4 regions of the Streptomyces sp. NPDC096323 genome follow, and region 1 is predicted to be linked to each of the others. Evidence: riboswitches for the same ligand, from Rfam matches in the RefSeq annotation. Region 1 holds a riboswitch; each other region holds the start of a gene.
What was found. A riboswitch is a leader RNA that binds a small molecule or an ion and turns the genes downstream of it on or off. The one in region 1 is predicted to bind S-adenosylmethionine.
Positions count from the first base shown of each region.

Region 2: linked by a shared signal. The riboswitch ahead of thrC (threonine synthase) and the one ahead of ABTX18_RS07740 (aminotransferase class V-fold PLP-dependent enzyme) in region 1 are both predicted to bind S-adenosylmethionine.
Region 3: linked by a shared signal. The riboswitch ahead of ABTX18_RS01325 (putative leader peptide) and the one ahead of ABTX18_RS07740 (aminotransferase class V-fold PLP-dependent enzyme) in region 1 are both predicted to bind S-adenosylmethionine.
Region 4: linked by a shared signal. The riboswitch ahead of ABTX18_RS00905 (glutathione S-transferase family protein) and the one ahead of ABTX18_RS07740 (aminotransferase class V-fold PLP-dependent enzyme) in region 1 are both predicted to bind S-adenosylmethionine.

Region 1 is NZ_JBEOSI010000002.1:836,161-840,152, forward strand. It holds gene qcrB (cytochrome bc1 complex cytochrome b subunit) at 1-466, shown strand, start outside; gene trpD (anthranilate phosphoribosyltransferase) at 588-1,652, shown strand; SAM riboswitch class IV at 1,741-1,858, shown strand; gene ABTX18_RS07740 (aminotransferase class V-fold PLP-dependent enzyme) at 2,032-3,411, shown strand; gene ABTX18_RS07745 (Lrp/AsnC family transcriptional regulator) at 3,536-3,817, opposite strand; gene ABTX18_RS07750 (rhomboid family intramembrane serine protease) at 3,814-3,992, opposite strand, start outside.
Region 2 is NZ_JBEOSI010000011.1:211,261-215,252, forward strand. It holds gene ABTX18_RS29135 (alpha,alpha-trehalose-phosphate synthase (UDP-forming)) at 1-377, opposite strand, end outside; gene ABTX18_RS29140 (glucosyl-3-phosphoglycerate synthase) at 431-1,378, opposite strand; SAM riboswitch class I at 1,531-1,657, shown strand; gene thrC (threonine synthase) at 1,675-2,967, shown strand; gene ABTX18_RS29150 (MoaD/ThiS family protein) at 2,996-3,274, shown strand; gene ABTX18_RS29155 (cold-shock protein) at 3,720-3,926, shown strand.
Region 3 is NZ_JBEOSI010000001.1:314,357-318,348, reverse strand. It holds gene ABTX18_RS01335 (cytochrome P450) at 1-958, shown strand, start outside; gene ABTX18_RS01330 (flavodoxin family protein) at 1,042-1,494, shown strand; SAM riboswitch class IV at 1,667-1,778, shown strand; gene ABTX18_RS01325 (putative leader peptide) at 1,819-1,935, shown strand; gene ABTX18_RS01320 (LLM class flavin-dependent oxidoreductase) at 2,009-3,235, shown strand; gene ABTX18_RS01315 (NtaA/DmoA family FMN-dependent monooxygenase) at 3,254-3,992, shown strand, end outside.
Region 4 is NZ_JBEOSI010000001.1:217,794-221,785, reverse strand. It holds gene ABTX18_RS00915 (benzoate/H(+) symporter BenE family transporter) at 1-502, opposite strand, end outside; gene ABTX18_RS00910 (helix-turn-helix domain-containing protein) at 654-1,244, shown strand; gene ABTX18_RS00905 (glutathione S-transferase family protein) at 1,255-2,043, opposite strand; SAM riboswitch class IV at 2,326-2,470, opposite strand; gene ABTX18_RS00900 (N-acetylmuramoyl-L-alanine amidase) at 2,544-3,134, opposite strand; gene ABTX18_RS00895 (APC family permease) at 3,183-3,992, opposite strand, start outside.

The DNA.
Region 1 (3,992 bases):
GATCTACATGGTCATGCTGATCGGCGGCGGCAACGACATCTGGGCGACGCACTTCCACCTGTCGCTCAACTCGATCAGCTGGTTCGTCCGCATCGCCTTCTTCGTCGGACCCGTCCTGGCGTTCATCGTCACCCGGCGGATCTGTCTCGGCCTCCAGCGCCGCGACAAGGACAAGGTGCTGCACGGACGTGAGTCCGGCCTCATCAAGCGCCTGCCGCACGGTGAGTTCGTCGAGGTCCACGAGCCGCTCGGACCGGAGCAGCTGCACACGCTCACCGCGCACGAGCAGTACAAGCCGGTCGAGATCGGCCCGACGGTCGACGAGAACGGTGTCGAGCGCAAGGTGTCGTCGCTGCAGAAGCTGCGGGCCAGGCTCAGCAAGGCGTACTACGGCGAGAACAACCAGATCGCCAAGCCCACCGCCGAGGAGTACAAGGAGATCACCAGCGGCCACGGCCACCACTGATCACCTGAACTGATCGCCACAGCAGGAGCCCCGTCCATTCGATGGACGGGGCTCTTCGCTGTCCCCGGGCCTCGATAGGGTGGTCCCATCCCTTTATCGGCTGTGGACCCAGGAGCGGACCATGAACGTTGTGACCCCGGACGGCGGCGACAGCGTGGCGGCTCGTACCTGGCCCGGCGTGCTGACCCCCCTGCTGCGTGGCCAGGACCTGACCGAGGACGACACCGCCTGGGCGATGGACCGCATCATGAGCGGCGAGGCGACCGATGTGCAGATCGCCGGCTTCGCGGTGGCGCTGCGTGCCAAGGGCGAGACCGTCACGGAGGTCTCCGGTCTGGTCCGTGCGATGTACGAGCACGCCACGACCATCCATGTGCCCGGCCGCACCGTCGACATCGTGGGCACCGGCGGCGACATGGCCAAGACGGTCAACATCTCCACCATGTCGGCGATCGTCGTCGCGGGGACCGGCGCCAAGGTCGTCAAGCACGGCAACCGCGCCTCGTCGTCGGCCAGCGGCTCCTCCGACGTGCTCGGCAAGCTCGGCGTCAACCTCGAACTGCCGCCACAGCGCGTCGTCGAGGTCGCCGAGGAGGCGGGCATCACGTTCTGCTTCGCCGTGAAGTTCCACCCCGCCCTGCGGCATGCGGCGAAGGCCAGGGCGGAGCTCGGCGCGCCGACCACGTTCAACATCCTCGGCCCGCTCACCAATCCGGCCAAGGTGCGCGCGCAGGCGATCGGCGTCGCCGACCTGCGGATGGCGCCCATCGTCGCGGGCGTCCTCGCCGAACGCGGCAACTCCGCGCTCGTCTTCCGGGGCGACGACGGCCTGGACGAGCTGACCACCACCGCGACCTCCCGCGTCTGGATCGCCAGGAACGGCACGGTGCGCGAGGAGACCTTCGACCCGCGGTCCGTCGGCCTGGACCTGGTGCCGGTCGAGGCGCTGCGCGGCGCCGACGCCTCGTACAACGCGGATGTGGCCCGCCGGCTGCTCGCAGGGGAGACGGGGCCCGTACGGGACGCCGTCCTGCTCAACTCGGCGGCGGCGCTCGTCGCGCTGGACCCGGGGGAGGGCACACTCGCCGAGCAGCTCACCGCGGGGATCGCCAAGGCCGCCGATTCCATCGACTCGGGCGCGGCGGGCCGGGCGCTGGAGCGCTGGGTCAGGGCCAGCAACGCCTGAGGCGGGGCGCACGGATGTGAGGCGGGGCGCAGTCCAGATCATGGACTGCGCCTTGCGCGTTCGGGTACGTATGGCAAGATACTGCGCAGGTCATGAGTGACAGCGACTACGGCCCCGGCCCGCTGTCCGGCAACCCTCCGTCCGTGGCGGGGTGCCCCGGGTGAAGACCAGGCCGCAGGCAGCGAGGTCTGCGGCAAGCGCGGACCCCTCGACATCATCAGATGTCCACCCGTGGGGTCCTGGTCCTCAGGGAGCCTCTTGTGAGCACGCGAATGCGATAGGGCTTTTCGGCCCTTCTCCGCGCACCCTTTTTCTCTTCTCCGTGCTGCCGCGTATCCGCAGGCGCGCGGAATTCGCCTGCCTGTTACGGGAGTTCGCCATGTCTGTCCTCAGTGCTGCCACCGACCAGTCGCTTTGTGCCCCGCTGCCGGTTCTGGGTGCGGATGTGACGGTTCCGCTCGTCACCGGCGGTGAGGTCACCTACGCCGCGCTCGACTACGCCGCCAGCGCCCCGGCGCTCCAGCGGGTGTGGGACGACGTGGCCGCGTACGCGCCGTACTACGGCAGCGTCCACCGGGGCGCCGGCTACCTCTCGCAGCTCTCCACGGACCTCTTCGAGAGCAGCCGCGAGACCGTCGCGGAGTTCCTCGGCTGCCGCGCCGAGGACCAGGTGATCTTCACCCGGTCCACCACCGACTCGCTCAACCTGCTCGCGGCCGCCCTCCCCGCCGACTGCCAGGTGTTCGTCTTCGAGACCGAGCACCACGCCTCGCTGCTGCCCTGGCGCGACGCCCGGGTGACGTACCTGAACGCCCCGCGCACCCCGGCCCAGGCGGTCGAGACCCTGGAGCGCGCGCTCGCCGACCGCGATCCCTACGGTCCCGCACTGGTCTGCGTGACCGGCGCCTCCAACGTCACCGGTGAGCTGTGGCCGGTCAGGGAGCTCGCCGCCGCCGCGCACGCCCACGGCGCCCGGATCGTGCTGGACGCCGCGCAGCTCGCCCCGCACCACCCCGTCGACATCGCCGGGCTGGACGTCGACTGGGTCGCGTTCTCCGGGCACAAGCTGTACGCCCCGTTCGGCTCGGGCGTCCTCGCCGGCCGCTCCGACTGGCTGCGCGACGCCGAGCCGTACCTGGCCGGTGGCGGCGCCTCCCGCCAGGTCGCCCGGCGCGCCGACGGCGGGGTGGACGTCCAGTGGCACACCACCGCCGCCCGCCACGAGGCCGGTTCGCCCAACGTCATCGGCGTCTACTCCATCGCCTCCGCCTGCAAGGCGCTCACCGAGGCCGGATTCGACAGCCTGGTCGCCCGGGAACAGCGGCTCGTCTCCCAGGTCCGCGCCGGACTCGCCGAGGTCCCCGCCGTCAAGGTGCTCTCGCTGTTCGGCGACGACGCCCCGCGGGTCGGCGTCATCTCCTTCGTGGTGGAGGGCTGGAACAGCTCCCACTTCGCCGCCGCGCTCTCGGCCGAGTACGGCATCGGGGTCCGCGACGGGCTGTTCTGCGCCCACCCCCTGGTGCGCACCCTGCTCGGCAGCGACGCGCGGGACGTCGGCGAGTGCGGCGCGCCGGAGGCGGAGCCGGGCGAGAAGTCGCTCAACGCCATCCGCGTCAGCTTCGGCGCCGGTACGCCGGACGAGCACGTCGAGCGCTTCCTGCGGGCGGTCCGGGAGCTGGTCAGCGAGGGCGCCCAGTGGAAGTACCGCACCGAGGACGGCCGTTGCGTCCCGGACCGGGGCACGGCCACCCAGGTCTGAGGCCGGGGAGCACGTTCGGCCGGGTACGGACAGCTGTCCGTACCCGGCCGAACGTGTTCGGACTAGGTCTTTCGTTTGGATCAGGCCGGACCCCGCGAGCCCGGCATGATCCAAACGAGAGGCCCTAGGCGTCCAGGCCGATGGCGAAGGCCGCTTCGAGGTCGTGCTGCGAGTACGTACGGAACGCCACGTGCGTGTCCGTTCCCTCGACGCCGGGGATCTTGCTGATCCGGCCGGGGATGACATCGGCGAGGTCGTCGTGCTTGGACACCCGGACCATGGCGATCAGGTCGTAGGTACCGGTGACCGAGAAGACCTCGCTGACGCTGTCCAGCGCGGCGATGGCCTCGGCGATCTCGGGAATCCGGTCCACGCTGGTTTTGATGAGCACGATCGCGGTGATCACGGCTGGCTTTCTCCCTCGGTGGCCGCTGCTGGAGACTTCACTCTAGTCCCACGCCGGTAGCGCCCCCACGCGTAGAGAAACCCGGTCGCGAAGCCGGCCACATGGGCGAGGTAGGCCACCCCCGGTCCGCTGCCCGCGCCCTCGGCCGCCAGCCACTGCAGGACGAACCAGAAGA
Region 2 (3,992 bases), on a different contig from region 1:
AAGGAGGCCCACTGCCGGCGGAACTCCGCGTCGAAGACGGGTTCGACGGGCGTCTGGTAGAGCAGGTGGTGCACGAACCACAGCACCGAGTTGGCGATGCCGTTGTACGCGTCGGCGTGCACCCGCGCGTCGATGTCGAGCATCCGGACGCCCGGCTCTCCGACCCCGCGCCGCACCGCCTCCCGGTCGCCGTCCCCGAGGGCGGCGCAGACCCACATCTTGTCGTCCACGGCGCTCAGACCGGAGACGAGTCCGCCCCCGCCGCGCTTGGCGTCGAGGGAGCCGTCCTCGCGCAGCGCGTACGAGACGGGGCCGCGGTTGGACGCGACGAGTACCTGGGCAGCGGGCTGAGGTGTGTGGGCGTGCTCGGAGACCATGGGCGGAATCTAGCCCGATCACGAACCGCCCAAACGTGCGAAGTCAGACCGTTTCAGGCCGCGCGGCGTGAAACGTACTCCTCGATCTCGCACATCGGCGGCCGCTCCTCGGTGTCCACCGGATAGGTGTGCGCGACGAAACCGTGCTCGCCGCGCTCGAACTGGGTGATCGACGGACGGACCAGAGGTCCGCGAGTCAGGCGGAGTTGGGCGGTCCGGTAGATCGTGGCCGCCATCCGGCCGAGCGCCTGGCCGTCCTGGTGACGGTGCTTCCTGACGCCGACGTCCACCTGGGCGAGTGCGTCCAGACCGACCGTGTGCAGGGAGTCGACGAGCAGGCCCAGCTCCACTCCGTAACCGACCGGGAACGGCAGGCGCTCCAGCAGCGAGCGGCGCACGGCGTACTCGCCGCCGAGCGGCTGGACGAAACCGGCCAGCTGGGGCCAGTGCAGATTGAGCAGCGGGCGTGCCACCATTTCGGTGACCCGGCCGCCCTGAGCAGTGGTTCCGCCGAGCGGGCGGTCGTACATCGCCTTGACGAACTGGACCGAGGGGTCGGTCAGCAGCGGGCCCACGGTGCCGGAGACGAAGTCCGCCGAGAAGTCCTTCAGGTCCGCGTCGATGAAGCAGACGATGTCCCCGCTGGTCACCAGGAGTGACCGCCACAGCACCTCGCCCTTGCCGGGGACGGCCGGTATGCGGGGCAGGATCGCGTCCCGGTGGACCACCCGGGCCCCCGCCCGGCGGGCGACCTCTCCGGTGGCGTCCGTGGAACCGGAATCGATGACCACGAGCTCGTCGACCAGCTGCACCTTCTCCATGAGCTCACGCCGGATCGTGGTGACGATGTCCCCGACCGTCTCCGCCTCGTTCAGCGCGGGCAGCACCACGCTCACGCGCGTGCCGTGCGCCTCGTTCCTGGCGTCCAGCAGACGGTCCAGCGGACGGTCGTCGGCGGACCAGGAACGCCTGGTCAGCCAGCGTTCGACCTCTTCGAGCACGGTCGGTACTCCCTGCATGTGATCCATCTCGCGGTACGGACGGCTATCTCAACAGTCCGGTGCTTCGGTTACAGTCTGAACAACGCGGACGACCCTCGCATGCCGGGGTCCGCCCGCCGATAAACGCCTGGATCCATGGTCCAGTGCCATAGCGCTCATCCAGAGGGACAGAGGGAACGGCCCGTTGAAGTCCCGGCAACCCTCCCGCCGACCGCGAGGTCAGGTGGGGAAGGTGCCAATTCCGTCTCGTGACGAAACGCGTCGCGAGGAAGATGAGGAGAAAGGGCCTCGCCATCATGGCTGTTGAGACTGTTGCAGCACACACTGAATCTTCTGTGGACCTCGGTCCCGCCGCGGCACTTTCCTGCCGCGAATGCGGAGAGCGGTTCGCACTCGGCCCCATTTTCGCCTGCGCGTCCTGTTTCGGGCCGCTCGAAGTGGCGTACGACCTGCCGAGCGGCTCCCCGGACGAGCTGAAGAAGCGCATCGAGGCAGGACCCGACAACATCTGGCGTTACGCGCCGCTGCTGCCGGTCCCCTCCGACGTCGCCGACAAGCCCAACCTCAACCCCGGCTTCACCAAGCTGGTCAAGGCCGACAACCTCGCCCGCGAGCTGGGCGTCACCGGCGCTCTGTACGTCAAGGACGACTCCGGGAATCCGACGCACTCCTTCAAGGACCGTGTCGTCGCGATCGCCGTCGAGGCCGCCCGTGCCTTCGGATTCACCACCCTTTCCTGCTCCTCCACCGGCAACCTCGCCGGCGCCGTCGGTGCCGCCGCCGCCCGGGCCGGACTGCGCAGTTGCGTGTTCATCCCGCACGACCTGGAGCAGGGCAAGGTCGTCATGGCCGCGGTGTACGGCGGTGAGCTGGTCGGCATCGAGGGCAACTACGACGACGTCAACCGCTTCTGCTCCGAGCTCATCGGCGACCCGCTCGGCGAGGGCTGGGGCTTCGTCAACGTCAACCTGCGCCCGTACTACGGCGAAGGCTCCAAGACCCTCGCGTACGAGATCTGCGAGCAGCTCGGCTGGCGGCTGCCCGACCAGATCGTCATCCCGGTCGCGTCCGGCTCGCAGCTCACGAAGATCGAAAAGGGCCTCCAGGAACTGATCAAGCTGGGCCTGGTCGAGGACAAGCCGTACAAGATCTTCGGCGCCCAGGCCGAGGGCTGCTCCCCGGTCTCCGCGGCCTTCAAGGCCGGTCACGACGTCGTCCGGCCCCAGAAGCCGAACACGATCGCCAAGTCCCTGGCGATCGGCAATCCGGCCGACGGCCCGTACGTCCTGGACATCGCCCGCCGCACCGGCGGCGCAGTCGAGGACGTCAACGACGAGCAGGTCGTCGACGCGATCAAGCTGCTGGCGCGCACCGAGGGCATCTTCGCCGAGACGGCCGGTGGGGTGACGGTCGGCGTGACGAAGAAGCTGATCGACGCCGGCGTGCTCGACCCGACGCTCACCACCGTCGTCCTGAACACCGGTGACGGCCTCAAGACGCTGGAAGCCGTGGCCGCCACCGCCCAGGCGAGCGCCACGATCCGCCCGAGCCTGGAGTCCTTCCGCGCCGCCGGCCTCGCCAACAGCTGACCACCCGACACCAGGAAGGGCACCCACCATGAGCGTCAAGGTCCGTATCCCCACCATCCTTCGCGCCTACACGGGCGGCCAGGCCGAGGTCCCGGCCGAGGGCGCGACCCTCTCCCAGGTCATCGAGTCCCTGGAGAAGGACCACCCGGGCATCGCCGCCCGCGTCCTGGACGACCAGGGCAAGCTGCGGCGCTTCGTGAACGTGTACGTCAACGACGACGACGTGCGCTTCGAGGGCGGCCTTGACACGGTCACGCCGGACGGTGCCGGCATCTCGATCATCCCGGCCGTCGCCGGCGGCTGCTGAGCCGCGGGCGTAGGCCCTCTCAGGGCCGGCCCGACTTCACCGTGTCACCGGAGTTGCCCCCTCTGCGAGAGAAGCGGAGGGGGCAATTCTGCATGGTTGAGCGCGGTAGAGTGTGGGAAGCCCCCTCCGCTGCCCGTGCCGCCCGCATATGAGAATGCGCCTGGCCACGACTAGAAGCAGCCAAAGTGCCCGAGCTCCTTGCGCCATAAGTCGCCTTTGCCTGGCCCGACTTGCCCAGGAATCCCCTCACTTCCCCGCATTCGGGCGATCGGTGCTGCTCAGAATTCTCGTCCGATTGACCTGTTGCAGAGGGCAGTTGGGCAGATACATTCGGCCGCGGTCGACGCGTTCCGGCGCTACGAGCCCTCTCCTGTCGGAGGGTGAGTTCTGACCCGGGCCCGCGAAGTGCGGTCCTGTGCAAGGGCCAGTAATAGGGGAGTTAGGCATGGCTCAGGGCACCGTCAAGTGGTTCAACGCGGAGAAGGGGTACGGCTTCATCGCGGTCGACGGTGGTGCGGATGTTTTCGTCCACTACAGCGCGATCCAGATGGACGGATACCGCACCCTCGAAGAGGGTCAGCGAGTTGAATTCGAGATCTCGCAGGGCCAGAAGGGGCCCCAGGCCGACATGGTCAAGCTCGCCGTCGGCTGAGCCCGGCCAGCCGTCGCGCAACCGGCCGACGTCACTACTCACGCACGAAGGGTCCGTACCCCAGGG
Region 3 (3,992 bases), on a different contig from region 1:
CCGGCGGCTGCGGACGCTCGTCAGCCGCGCCTTCACGCCGAAACGCGTGGACCGTTTCGAGACGGTCGTACGCGAACGGGCGCACGCCCTGCTCGCCCGAGCGGTCGCCGAGGCACGCGCGGGCGACGGCACCTGCGACCTCGTCACCCAGGTCACCGACGACTACTCCCTGCTCAACCTCGCCGATCTGCTCGGCGTACCGGACACCGACCGCGCCCTCCTGCTGCACTGGACCCGGCGCGTCATCGGCTACCAGGACCCGGACGAGGCGGGGACGCCGGCGCTCGGCCCGGACGGCAAGCCGGTCAACCCGCGCTCCCCGGCGTCCCTGCGCGATATGTTCGCCTACGCGCACGCCCTGGTGGCACACAAACGCGAGCGCCCCGCCGACGATGTGATGACGGCCCTCGCCACCGACCCCGAACTGTCCGAAGCCGAACTGGAGATGTTCTTCTTCCTGCTTGTCGTGGCGGGAAACGACACGGTACGCAGCGCGGCCCCCGGCGGCCTGCGCCTGCTGGCCGAGCACCCACAAGCGTACGACCGGCTGAGCGACGGCGCGGTGGGATTCTCCACGGCCGTGGACGAACTCCTCCGCCGCCACCCGCCGGTCCTGACCTTCCGCCGCACCGCCTCCCAGGACACCGGCCTGGCGGGCACTCGCATCCGCAGGGGCGACAAGGTGGTCGTCTTCCACGCCTCCGCCAACCACGACGAGCGCGTCTTCCCCGACCCGTTCGCCCTGGACCTCGCCCGCTCCCCGAATCCGCACCTCTCGTTCGGTGACGGCCCGCACGTCTGCCTGGGCGCGCACTTCGCACGCCTCCAGTTGCGCGTGCTGTACGAGGAGACGTGCCGCGTACTCCCGCCCGGGTCGCTCCGGCCCGCGGCGCCGCCACGCCGCCTGGTGTCCAACTTCATCAACGGACTCAAGTCGCTGCCTGTGCGGATGGGATAGCACCGGCCAGGGGTGAGCGGCGCCCGGCGCGCCGGGTCGGCGGGCGCTTGCGGCGGGGCGGCGGGCACGGCAGGGTTCCGGGTGTGGCCACCTTGCTGATCGTGCATCACACGCCCTCGCCGAACTGTCAGGCACTGCTCGAAGCCGTCGTCTCCGGCGCGACGACGGACGAGATCGAAGGAGTCCGGGTCGTGCGGCGGGCGGCGCTGGCCGCGACGGTGTCCGACGTGCTCGCCGCCGACGGCGTTCTGCTCGGGACCCCGGCGAACCTCGGCTACATGTCCGGCGCCCTCAAGCACTTCTTCGACCAGATCTACTACCCCTGCCTGGACGCGACGCGCGGCCGCCCCTTCGGGTACTACGTGCACGGCGGGAACGACATCACCGGGGCCGTGCGGGCCATCGAGTCGGTCACGACGGGGCTGGGATGGCGCCGCGCGGCGGACGCCGTGACGGTCACGGGAGAACCCGCCAAGGGCGACATCGAGGCGTGCTGGGAGTTGGGGGCGACCGTCGCCGCCGGCCTGGCGGACTGACCGGCCCGGATCGGCACGGGTGTCATCGTCCTTCCCCAGTACGGGACTTGTAAAGATTCCCGCCAGGCGGAACAGCCGGTGCGCCGGCGTTGTTGTGGAGCACGACAGGATGAGCAAGACCATGATCCACCGGGCATTGCGCGGCGCGCCCGTCGCGCGTAGCGTTCGGGCAGGTCATGAGGTCAGCGTCAAGCCCTGGCTCGCTGACCGGCAACCCTCCCGCGCGGCGGGGTGCTCCAGGTGACGACCAGGCGGGGCCCGGCCGGGTTCCGCAAGCGCGAGGCCCCCGGGCCACGCCGAGCCGGAAGAGCGGAGGCGAGGGTCATGCCATCGGTGTCCCGCACGCTCGTCAGGGTGCTCGCTCCCCGGCCCCGCGTCCACCTCTACTCCCGGCCGCACATCGACCTCCAGCGCGTGGCCGGCGCGCTCTGTTGTTCCTGATCCGTTCCCGCGACGCCGAACCTTTCGAAGAGGCCCGGCGCTCACCCACGGTCGATCAGGAAGGCACCCCGTCGTGTCCGCATCAGCATCCCCGCACCCTTCCCCGTCCTCCCCGCTGCACCTCGCCGTCGCACTCGACGGCACGGGCTGGCACCCCGCCGCCTGGCGCGAACCGGAGGCCCGCCCCGGAGAACTGCTCACCGCCGCGTACTGGACCGACACCATCACCGAAGCCGAACGCGGCCTGCTCGACTTCGTGACGATCGAGGACGCATTCGGCCTCCAGTCCTCGCGCTTCACCGAGCCCGACGGCCGCACCGACCAGGAGCGCGGGCGCCTCGACGCGGTGCTCATCGCCGCCCGGGTGGCCCCGCTGACCCAGCACATCGGGCTCGTTCCCACCGTGGTCACCACGCACACCGAGCCGTTCCACCTCTCCAAGGCGATCGCCACCCTCGACTACGTGAGCACCGGCCGGGCCGGTCTGCGCATCCAGGTGTCGGCCCGGCAGCACGAAGCCGCCCACTTCGGGCGCCGTACGTTCCCGCACTTCGGCGTCGACGAGCTGGACACCCCGGCCGTACAGGCGCTGACCACCGAACTCTTCGAGGAGGCGGGCGACTACGTCGAGGCGGTACGGCGCCTCTGGGACAGCTGGGAGGACGGAGCGGAGATCCGGGACGCGGCCACGGGCCGCTTCATCGACCGCGAGAAACTGCACTACATCGACTTCGAGGGCCGGCATTTCAGCGTCAAGGGTCCCTCGATCACACCCCGGCCCCCGCAGGGCCAGCCGGTCGTCAGCGCCCTCGCGCACCGAAGGGTGCCCTTCCAACTGGTGGCCCGCTCGGCCGACATCGGATACGTCACCCCGCACGATGCCGAACAGGCCCGCGACATCGTCGACGAGATCCGCACCGAACAGGCGGCGGGCGGACGCGCGGCGGAACCCCTCCACATCTTCGGGGACCTCGTGGTCTTCCTCGACGACGACCCCGCGGTCGCCACGGCCCGCCGGGACCGTCTCGACGGCCTCGCCGGAGATCCGTACACCAGTGACGCGAAGGTCTTCACCGGGACGCCCGCGCAACTGGCGGACCTTCTTCTGCAATGGCAGCGGTCCGGGCTCTCCGGATTCCGGCTGCGCCCCGCAGTGACCGGCCACGACCTCCCGGCGATCACCCGCCGGCTGGTCCCCGAACTGCAGCGCCGAGGCGCCTTCCGGACCGCCTACGAGGCCGACACCCTGCGCGGGCTGCTCGGACTCGCCCGCCCCGCCAACCGCTACGCCACCGTCTGAGCCGGAGGGAACACCGATATGAGCACCAGCAACGGCACCGGCCGCAGCACCGGCAAGCCGCTCAAGCAGATCCATCTCGCCGCCCACTTCCCCGGCGTCAACAACACCACCGTATGGAGCGACCCCGCGGCCGGCAGCCACGTCGAGTTCAGCTCGTTCGCTCACTTCGCCCGCACCGCCGAGCGCGCCAAATTCGACTTCCTCTTCCTTGCCGAGGGGCTCCGCCTGCGCGAACAGGGCGGCGAAATCTACGACTTGGACGTCGTGGGCCGCCCCGACACCTTCACCGTCCTGTCCGCCCTCGCCGCCGTCACCGAACGCCTCGGCCTCACGGGAACGATCAACTCCACGTTCAACGAGCCCTATGAGGTGGCCCGCCAGTTCGCCAGCCTCGATCACCTCTCGGGCGGACGCGCGGCGTGGAACGTCGTCACCTCGTGGGACGCCTTCACGGGCGAGAACTTCCGCCGCGGCGGATTCCTGCCGCAGGAGGAGCGGTACTCCCGGGCCAAGGAGTTCCTCGCCACGGCCAACGAGCTGTTCGACTCCTGGCGCGGCGACGAAATAGTCGCCGACCAGCGGACAGGCACCTTCCTCCGGGACGCGAGGGCCGGATCCTTCGTGCACAAGGGGCAGCACTTCGACATCGAGGGGCAGTTCAACGTCCCGCGCAGCCCGCAGGGCCGCCCGGTGATCTTCCAGGCCGGAGACTCCGACGAAGGACGCGAGTTCGCGGCGGAGGGCGCCGACGCGATCT
Region 4 (3,992 bases), on a different contig from region 1:
GCCGGCCGAGCAGATAGAGGACGAACATGGGGAACGCGACCGCGAACCCGCCGTGCATCGTGCTGAACAGCCCTGTGCCGAACCGCAGCAGCACCCCGGCGAGGAGCGCGGCCGCCAGCGGAACCGGGATCCGGCCCATGAGACGGCTGAACCAGCCCGTCACGCCGCTCACGAGGATGAGCAGCCCCGAGAAGACGAACGCGCCCACCGCCTGAGCCATCGTCACCCCGCTCAGGCCCGTCGTCAGCAGGGCGGCTCCCGGCGTCGACCACGCGGTCACGACGGGCGCCCGGAAGCGGAGCGACAGCCCGATGCAGGTGCAGGCCAGACCGACACCCAGTGCGAGCATCCAGGACGAGATCTCGCGCGCGTCCGCCCCCGCGGCCCGCGCGGCCGTGAAGACCAGCGCCGCCGAACTGGTGACGCCGACCATGACGGCGATCAGTCCGGCCACCACGGCCGAGAGCGGGGCGGCCGAGCGTATGCGGGCGATCGCGAACATGAGGGAGCCACTTCCTGTGCTGCTGTGAGAGGGCCGATGTCCCGGTGTCCCGGCACGCCCGGCGTTCCATATACGGAACGTTCTGTATGTGGAACACTAGAGAAGCGGGCCGACGCCCGTCAACCAGGAATGCGGAGCGGGTGCGGAGCCGATGGGGCTGAACGAGGACGTGGGACGCAGGCTACGAACGCTGCGGAGCGAGCGGGGCCTGTCCCTGTCCGAGCTGGCCCGGCGCTCCCGCGTGGGCAAGGGGACGCTCTCGGAGCTGGAGAGCGGGACGCGCAATCCCACCCTGGAGACGTTGTACGCCCTCGCCACCGCGCTCGGCCTTCCGCTCAGCGCCGTACTCGGCGACCCGCCGTCGGCGGGCCGCTGGGGGCAGGCACTTCCCGGCGTCTCGGGGAGCGCCGTCACCGCCGTTCTTCTGGAGCGGTACGAGGACGGGCCCGCGGTCACCGACGTGTTCCGCATCAGCATCGGGGCGGGGACCGTACAGGAGTCGCAGGGGCATGTCCCCGGTACGCGGGAGAGCCTGATGGTGCTGACCGGCACCGCCGTCGTCGGACCGCCGGACGACACCAGTACGGCCGTCCCCGGCGTCTGTGCGCACTGGAAGGCCGACGCGCCCCACGTCTACAGCGCGCCCGACGGGGATGTGCAGGGCATCCTCTTCGTCCGCTATCCGTCGGTGGGAGAGCCCGCGGGCGGTGCCGGTCGGGGAACCGCCCGCGACGGCGGCTGAGCGCGGGGGGTCACGCCGCGGCGGACGCCACCTCGTTCGCGCACCGGAAGGCGGGATGGCCGCCGAGTCGGCGGACGTACTCCTGGAGCCGGGGGTACGGGCACAGGGAGTCGGCCGGACCCGGCTGGACGAGCGCCACCCACAGGTCCACGTCGGCGGCCGTCAGCTCCGCACCCACCGCATAGGGATGCAGGGAGAGCCGGCGCTCCATGACATCGAGCGCCGCCGATCGCTCCGAGGGCGCGGCGGAAGAAGTGACATTGCGGTCCAGCAGCTCACGCAGGGCTTCGATGTCCGCGGCGAGCGCCGGCGGGTGCAGCGCGGAAGGGCAGGCATCGTCGTGTCCGGACAGCGGACCCGCGAGGTCGCGGAGGATGCCGGGGGTGTGGTTGCTGACGATGCGGCCGCTCCAGCGGTCGCGCAGAGCGGGAGCCGTCAGAGGTCCGTCGTAGTGGTGCACCGTGGCCTCGTACGCGCTGCGCAGTGAGGCGAAGGCCTCGGGTGCCCCGGCCGGGTGGGTCAGGAGCGTCGTGGTGACCGAGTCCCGCAGGCCGAGAAGGCCGACAGTGATGGAGATGCGCAGCGAGCGCGGACAACCCGCCGACAGGAACAGCTCATAGCGGTGCGGTGCCGGATAGAAGCCGCCGCCGAGACCGACGCCGATCCGGCTGCGCAGGCGGGGGGACGGAACACCCGACGAGGGGCGCAGGCCTGCCGCGCGTGAAGCGGCGGCTGAGGAAACGGGTCCGCGCTGTGGCGGGTTGCCCGCACTGGAACCGCGCGATGCTGTCTCGGGCATGACTCTCCCTATGGGATTACCTGCGGGAAGGACGAAGCCACCACCGCCGTGTGGGCGGGGGTATGCGGAGCGACTGCGCTTGCGTACCGGGCCGGACCGAGCGGACCCGGCCGGCCCCGGCGCGAGCGCGCCGGGACGAAGGGCCCGGCCGGTCCGGCCAGGACAGGTCCGGCGTCGGCTAGTAGGCGCTGGAGACGCGCAGCAGATCGATGTGCAGGCGCCTCGTCAAGCCGTTCCTCGGCAAATCCCCACCGGTCCCGCCATCAGGGCTCGCGAGACGCGAGACCACGCTTGTCCTGTTGCACCAACAGAACCCGGTCGTCACCCGGGGCACCCCATCGCGGTGGAAGGGTTGCCTGTCAGCGGGCCGGGGCCGATAACCGCACGAGCGGGAGATCCCGCACGGGCAGCGCTGACAATCGTGACCGTCCACGTCAGTTTCGACGCGCCGGGATGCGCCGTCAAGAAGGCGGGGCGAGCCGTCTCACCTGGTGGTCGGCTCAGCCCGCACCCAGGAGATTGACCAGGCGGATGTAGCGCACCCAGTCCCAGTGCGGCCCCGGGTCCGTGTGGTCCGTGCCGGGGACCTGAGCATGGCCCAGGATGTGCGCGCGGTCCTTGGGGATGCCGTAGCGGTCGCACACCGACGCGGTCAGCAACGCCGACTGCTCGTACAGGGCGTTGGTGAAGTAGGCGGGCTGGTCCACATAGCCCTCGTGCTCGATTCCGATGCTGCGCGTGTTGTAGTCCCAGTTCCCCGCGTGCCAGGCGATGTTCTTCTCCCGCACGCACTGGTCGATGTAGCCGTCCGACGAGCGCACCACATAGTGCGCGGACACCTGTTTCGCCGGATTCTGGAAGATCGCCACGGCGTCCGAGAACGTCTCCTGCGTGACATGGATGATCACGAACTGCACCGGATAGGCCGAAGGGCGGGTCGACACCGTGTAGTTGGACGTCGAGGCCGGCACCCAGTGGGCCGCCGGATAGTCCGTCTCGCCGGCCGTCGCCGCGGTGGCGCGGACGGAGGCGGGAAGCAGGGCACCCGCGGCCGTCGCCGTGACGCCCTGAAGGATCCTTCTGCGGTCCATGCGTTACTCCTGGGTGTGGGGGGAGGGACAACCGCTTTGGCTGACCGGTCAGTTGGGCGCTCTGACCTCCTGGGCCCCCGGGTCGTCGTCCAGATGGATCCTGCCCATCCGGGCCACCCGCTCCGGATGTCTGCGCAGCAGCACCGCCAGGACGACGATCCCGGTCACCATCCAGATGCCGACGACGGGACCCGCGTACGAGACGGGGGCGCTGAGTTCGGAGACGAAGTCGAACACGGGGATACCGGCGGCCGTCAGCAGCGCCGGTACGAACGCCGCGATGCCCAGCACCGGGAACACGAGGTGCAGAACCGGGTTGAACGCGTCCCGGCGCCGCCGCAGGAAATAGCCGGCGCAGGCCAGGTTCACCACGATGTACACGCCGATGATCACCGTCACGATCACGGTGGCCAGCAGAACGAAGGCCGTCACGGGGTCGTACGCGAATCCCAGGCCGAGCGCCGCGCCCACCGCGATCACGAACTGCGCGGCGACCCCGGTGACGGGGGAGCGGCGGCGCGGATGGAGCCGTGCGAACGCCCGGGGAAACACTCCGGTGCGGCCGAGCGCGTACGCCGTGCGGGTCGACACGTTCGCGCACGCGTTCGCGTTGGCCACGGTCGAGTTGACGACGGCGAGGAAGAGCAGCACCCAGAACAGGCCGAACGACGCGCGGGCCACGCCCTCCCAGGAGGCTGCTCCCGAGGTGCCGAAGCCCGCCAACCGGTCCGGCCCGAAATACACGGATATGGCGTACGTGGTGAGGACGTACACCAGGCCGATGGACAGCGCGGCGCCCAGCACCGCACGCCTCATGGTGCGACGCGGGTTCTTCGTCTCCTCGGCGAGAGGCGCCGC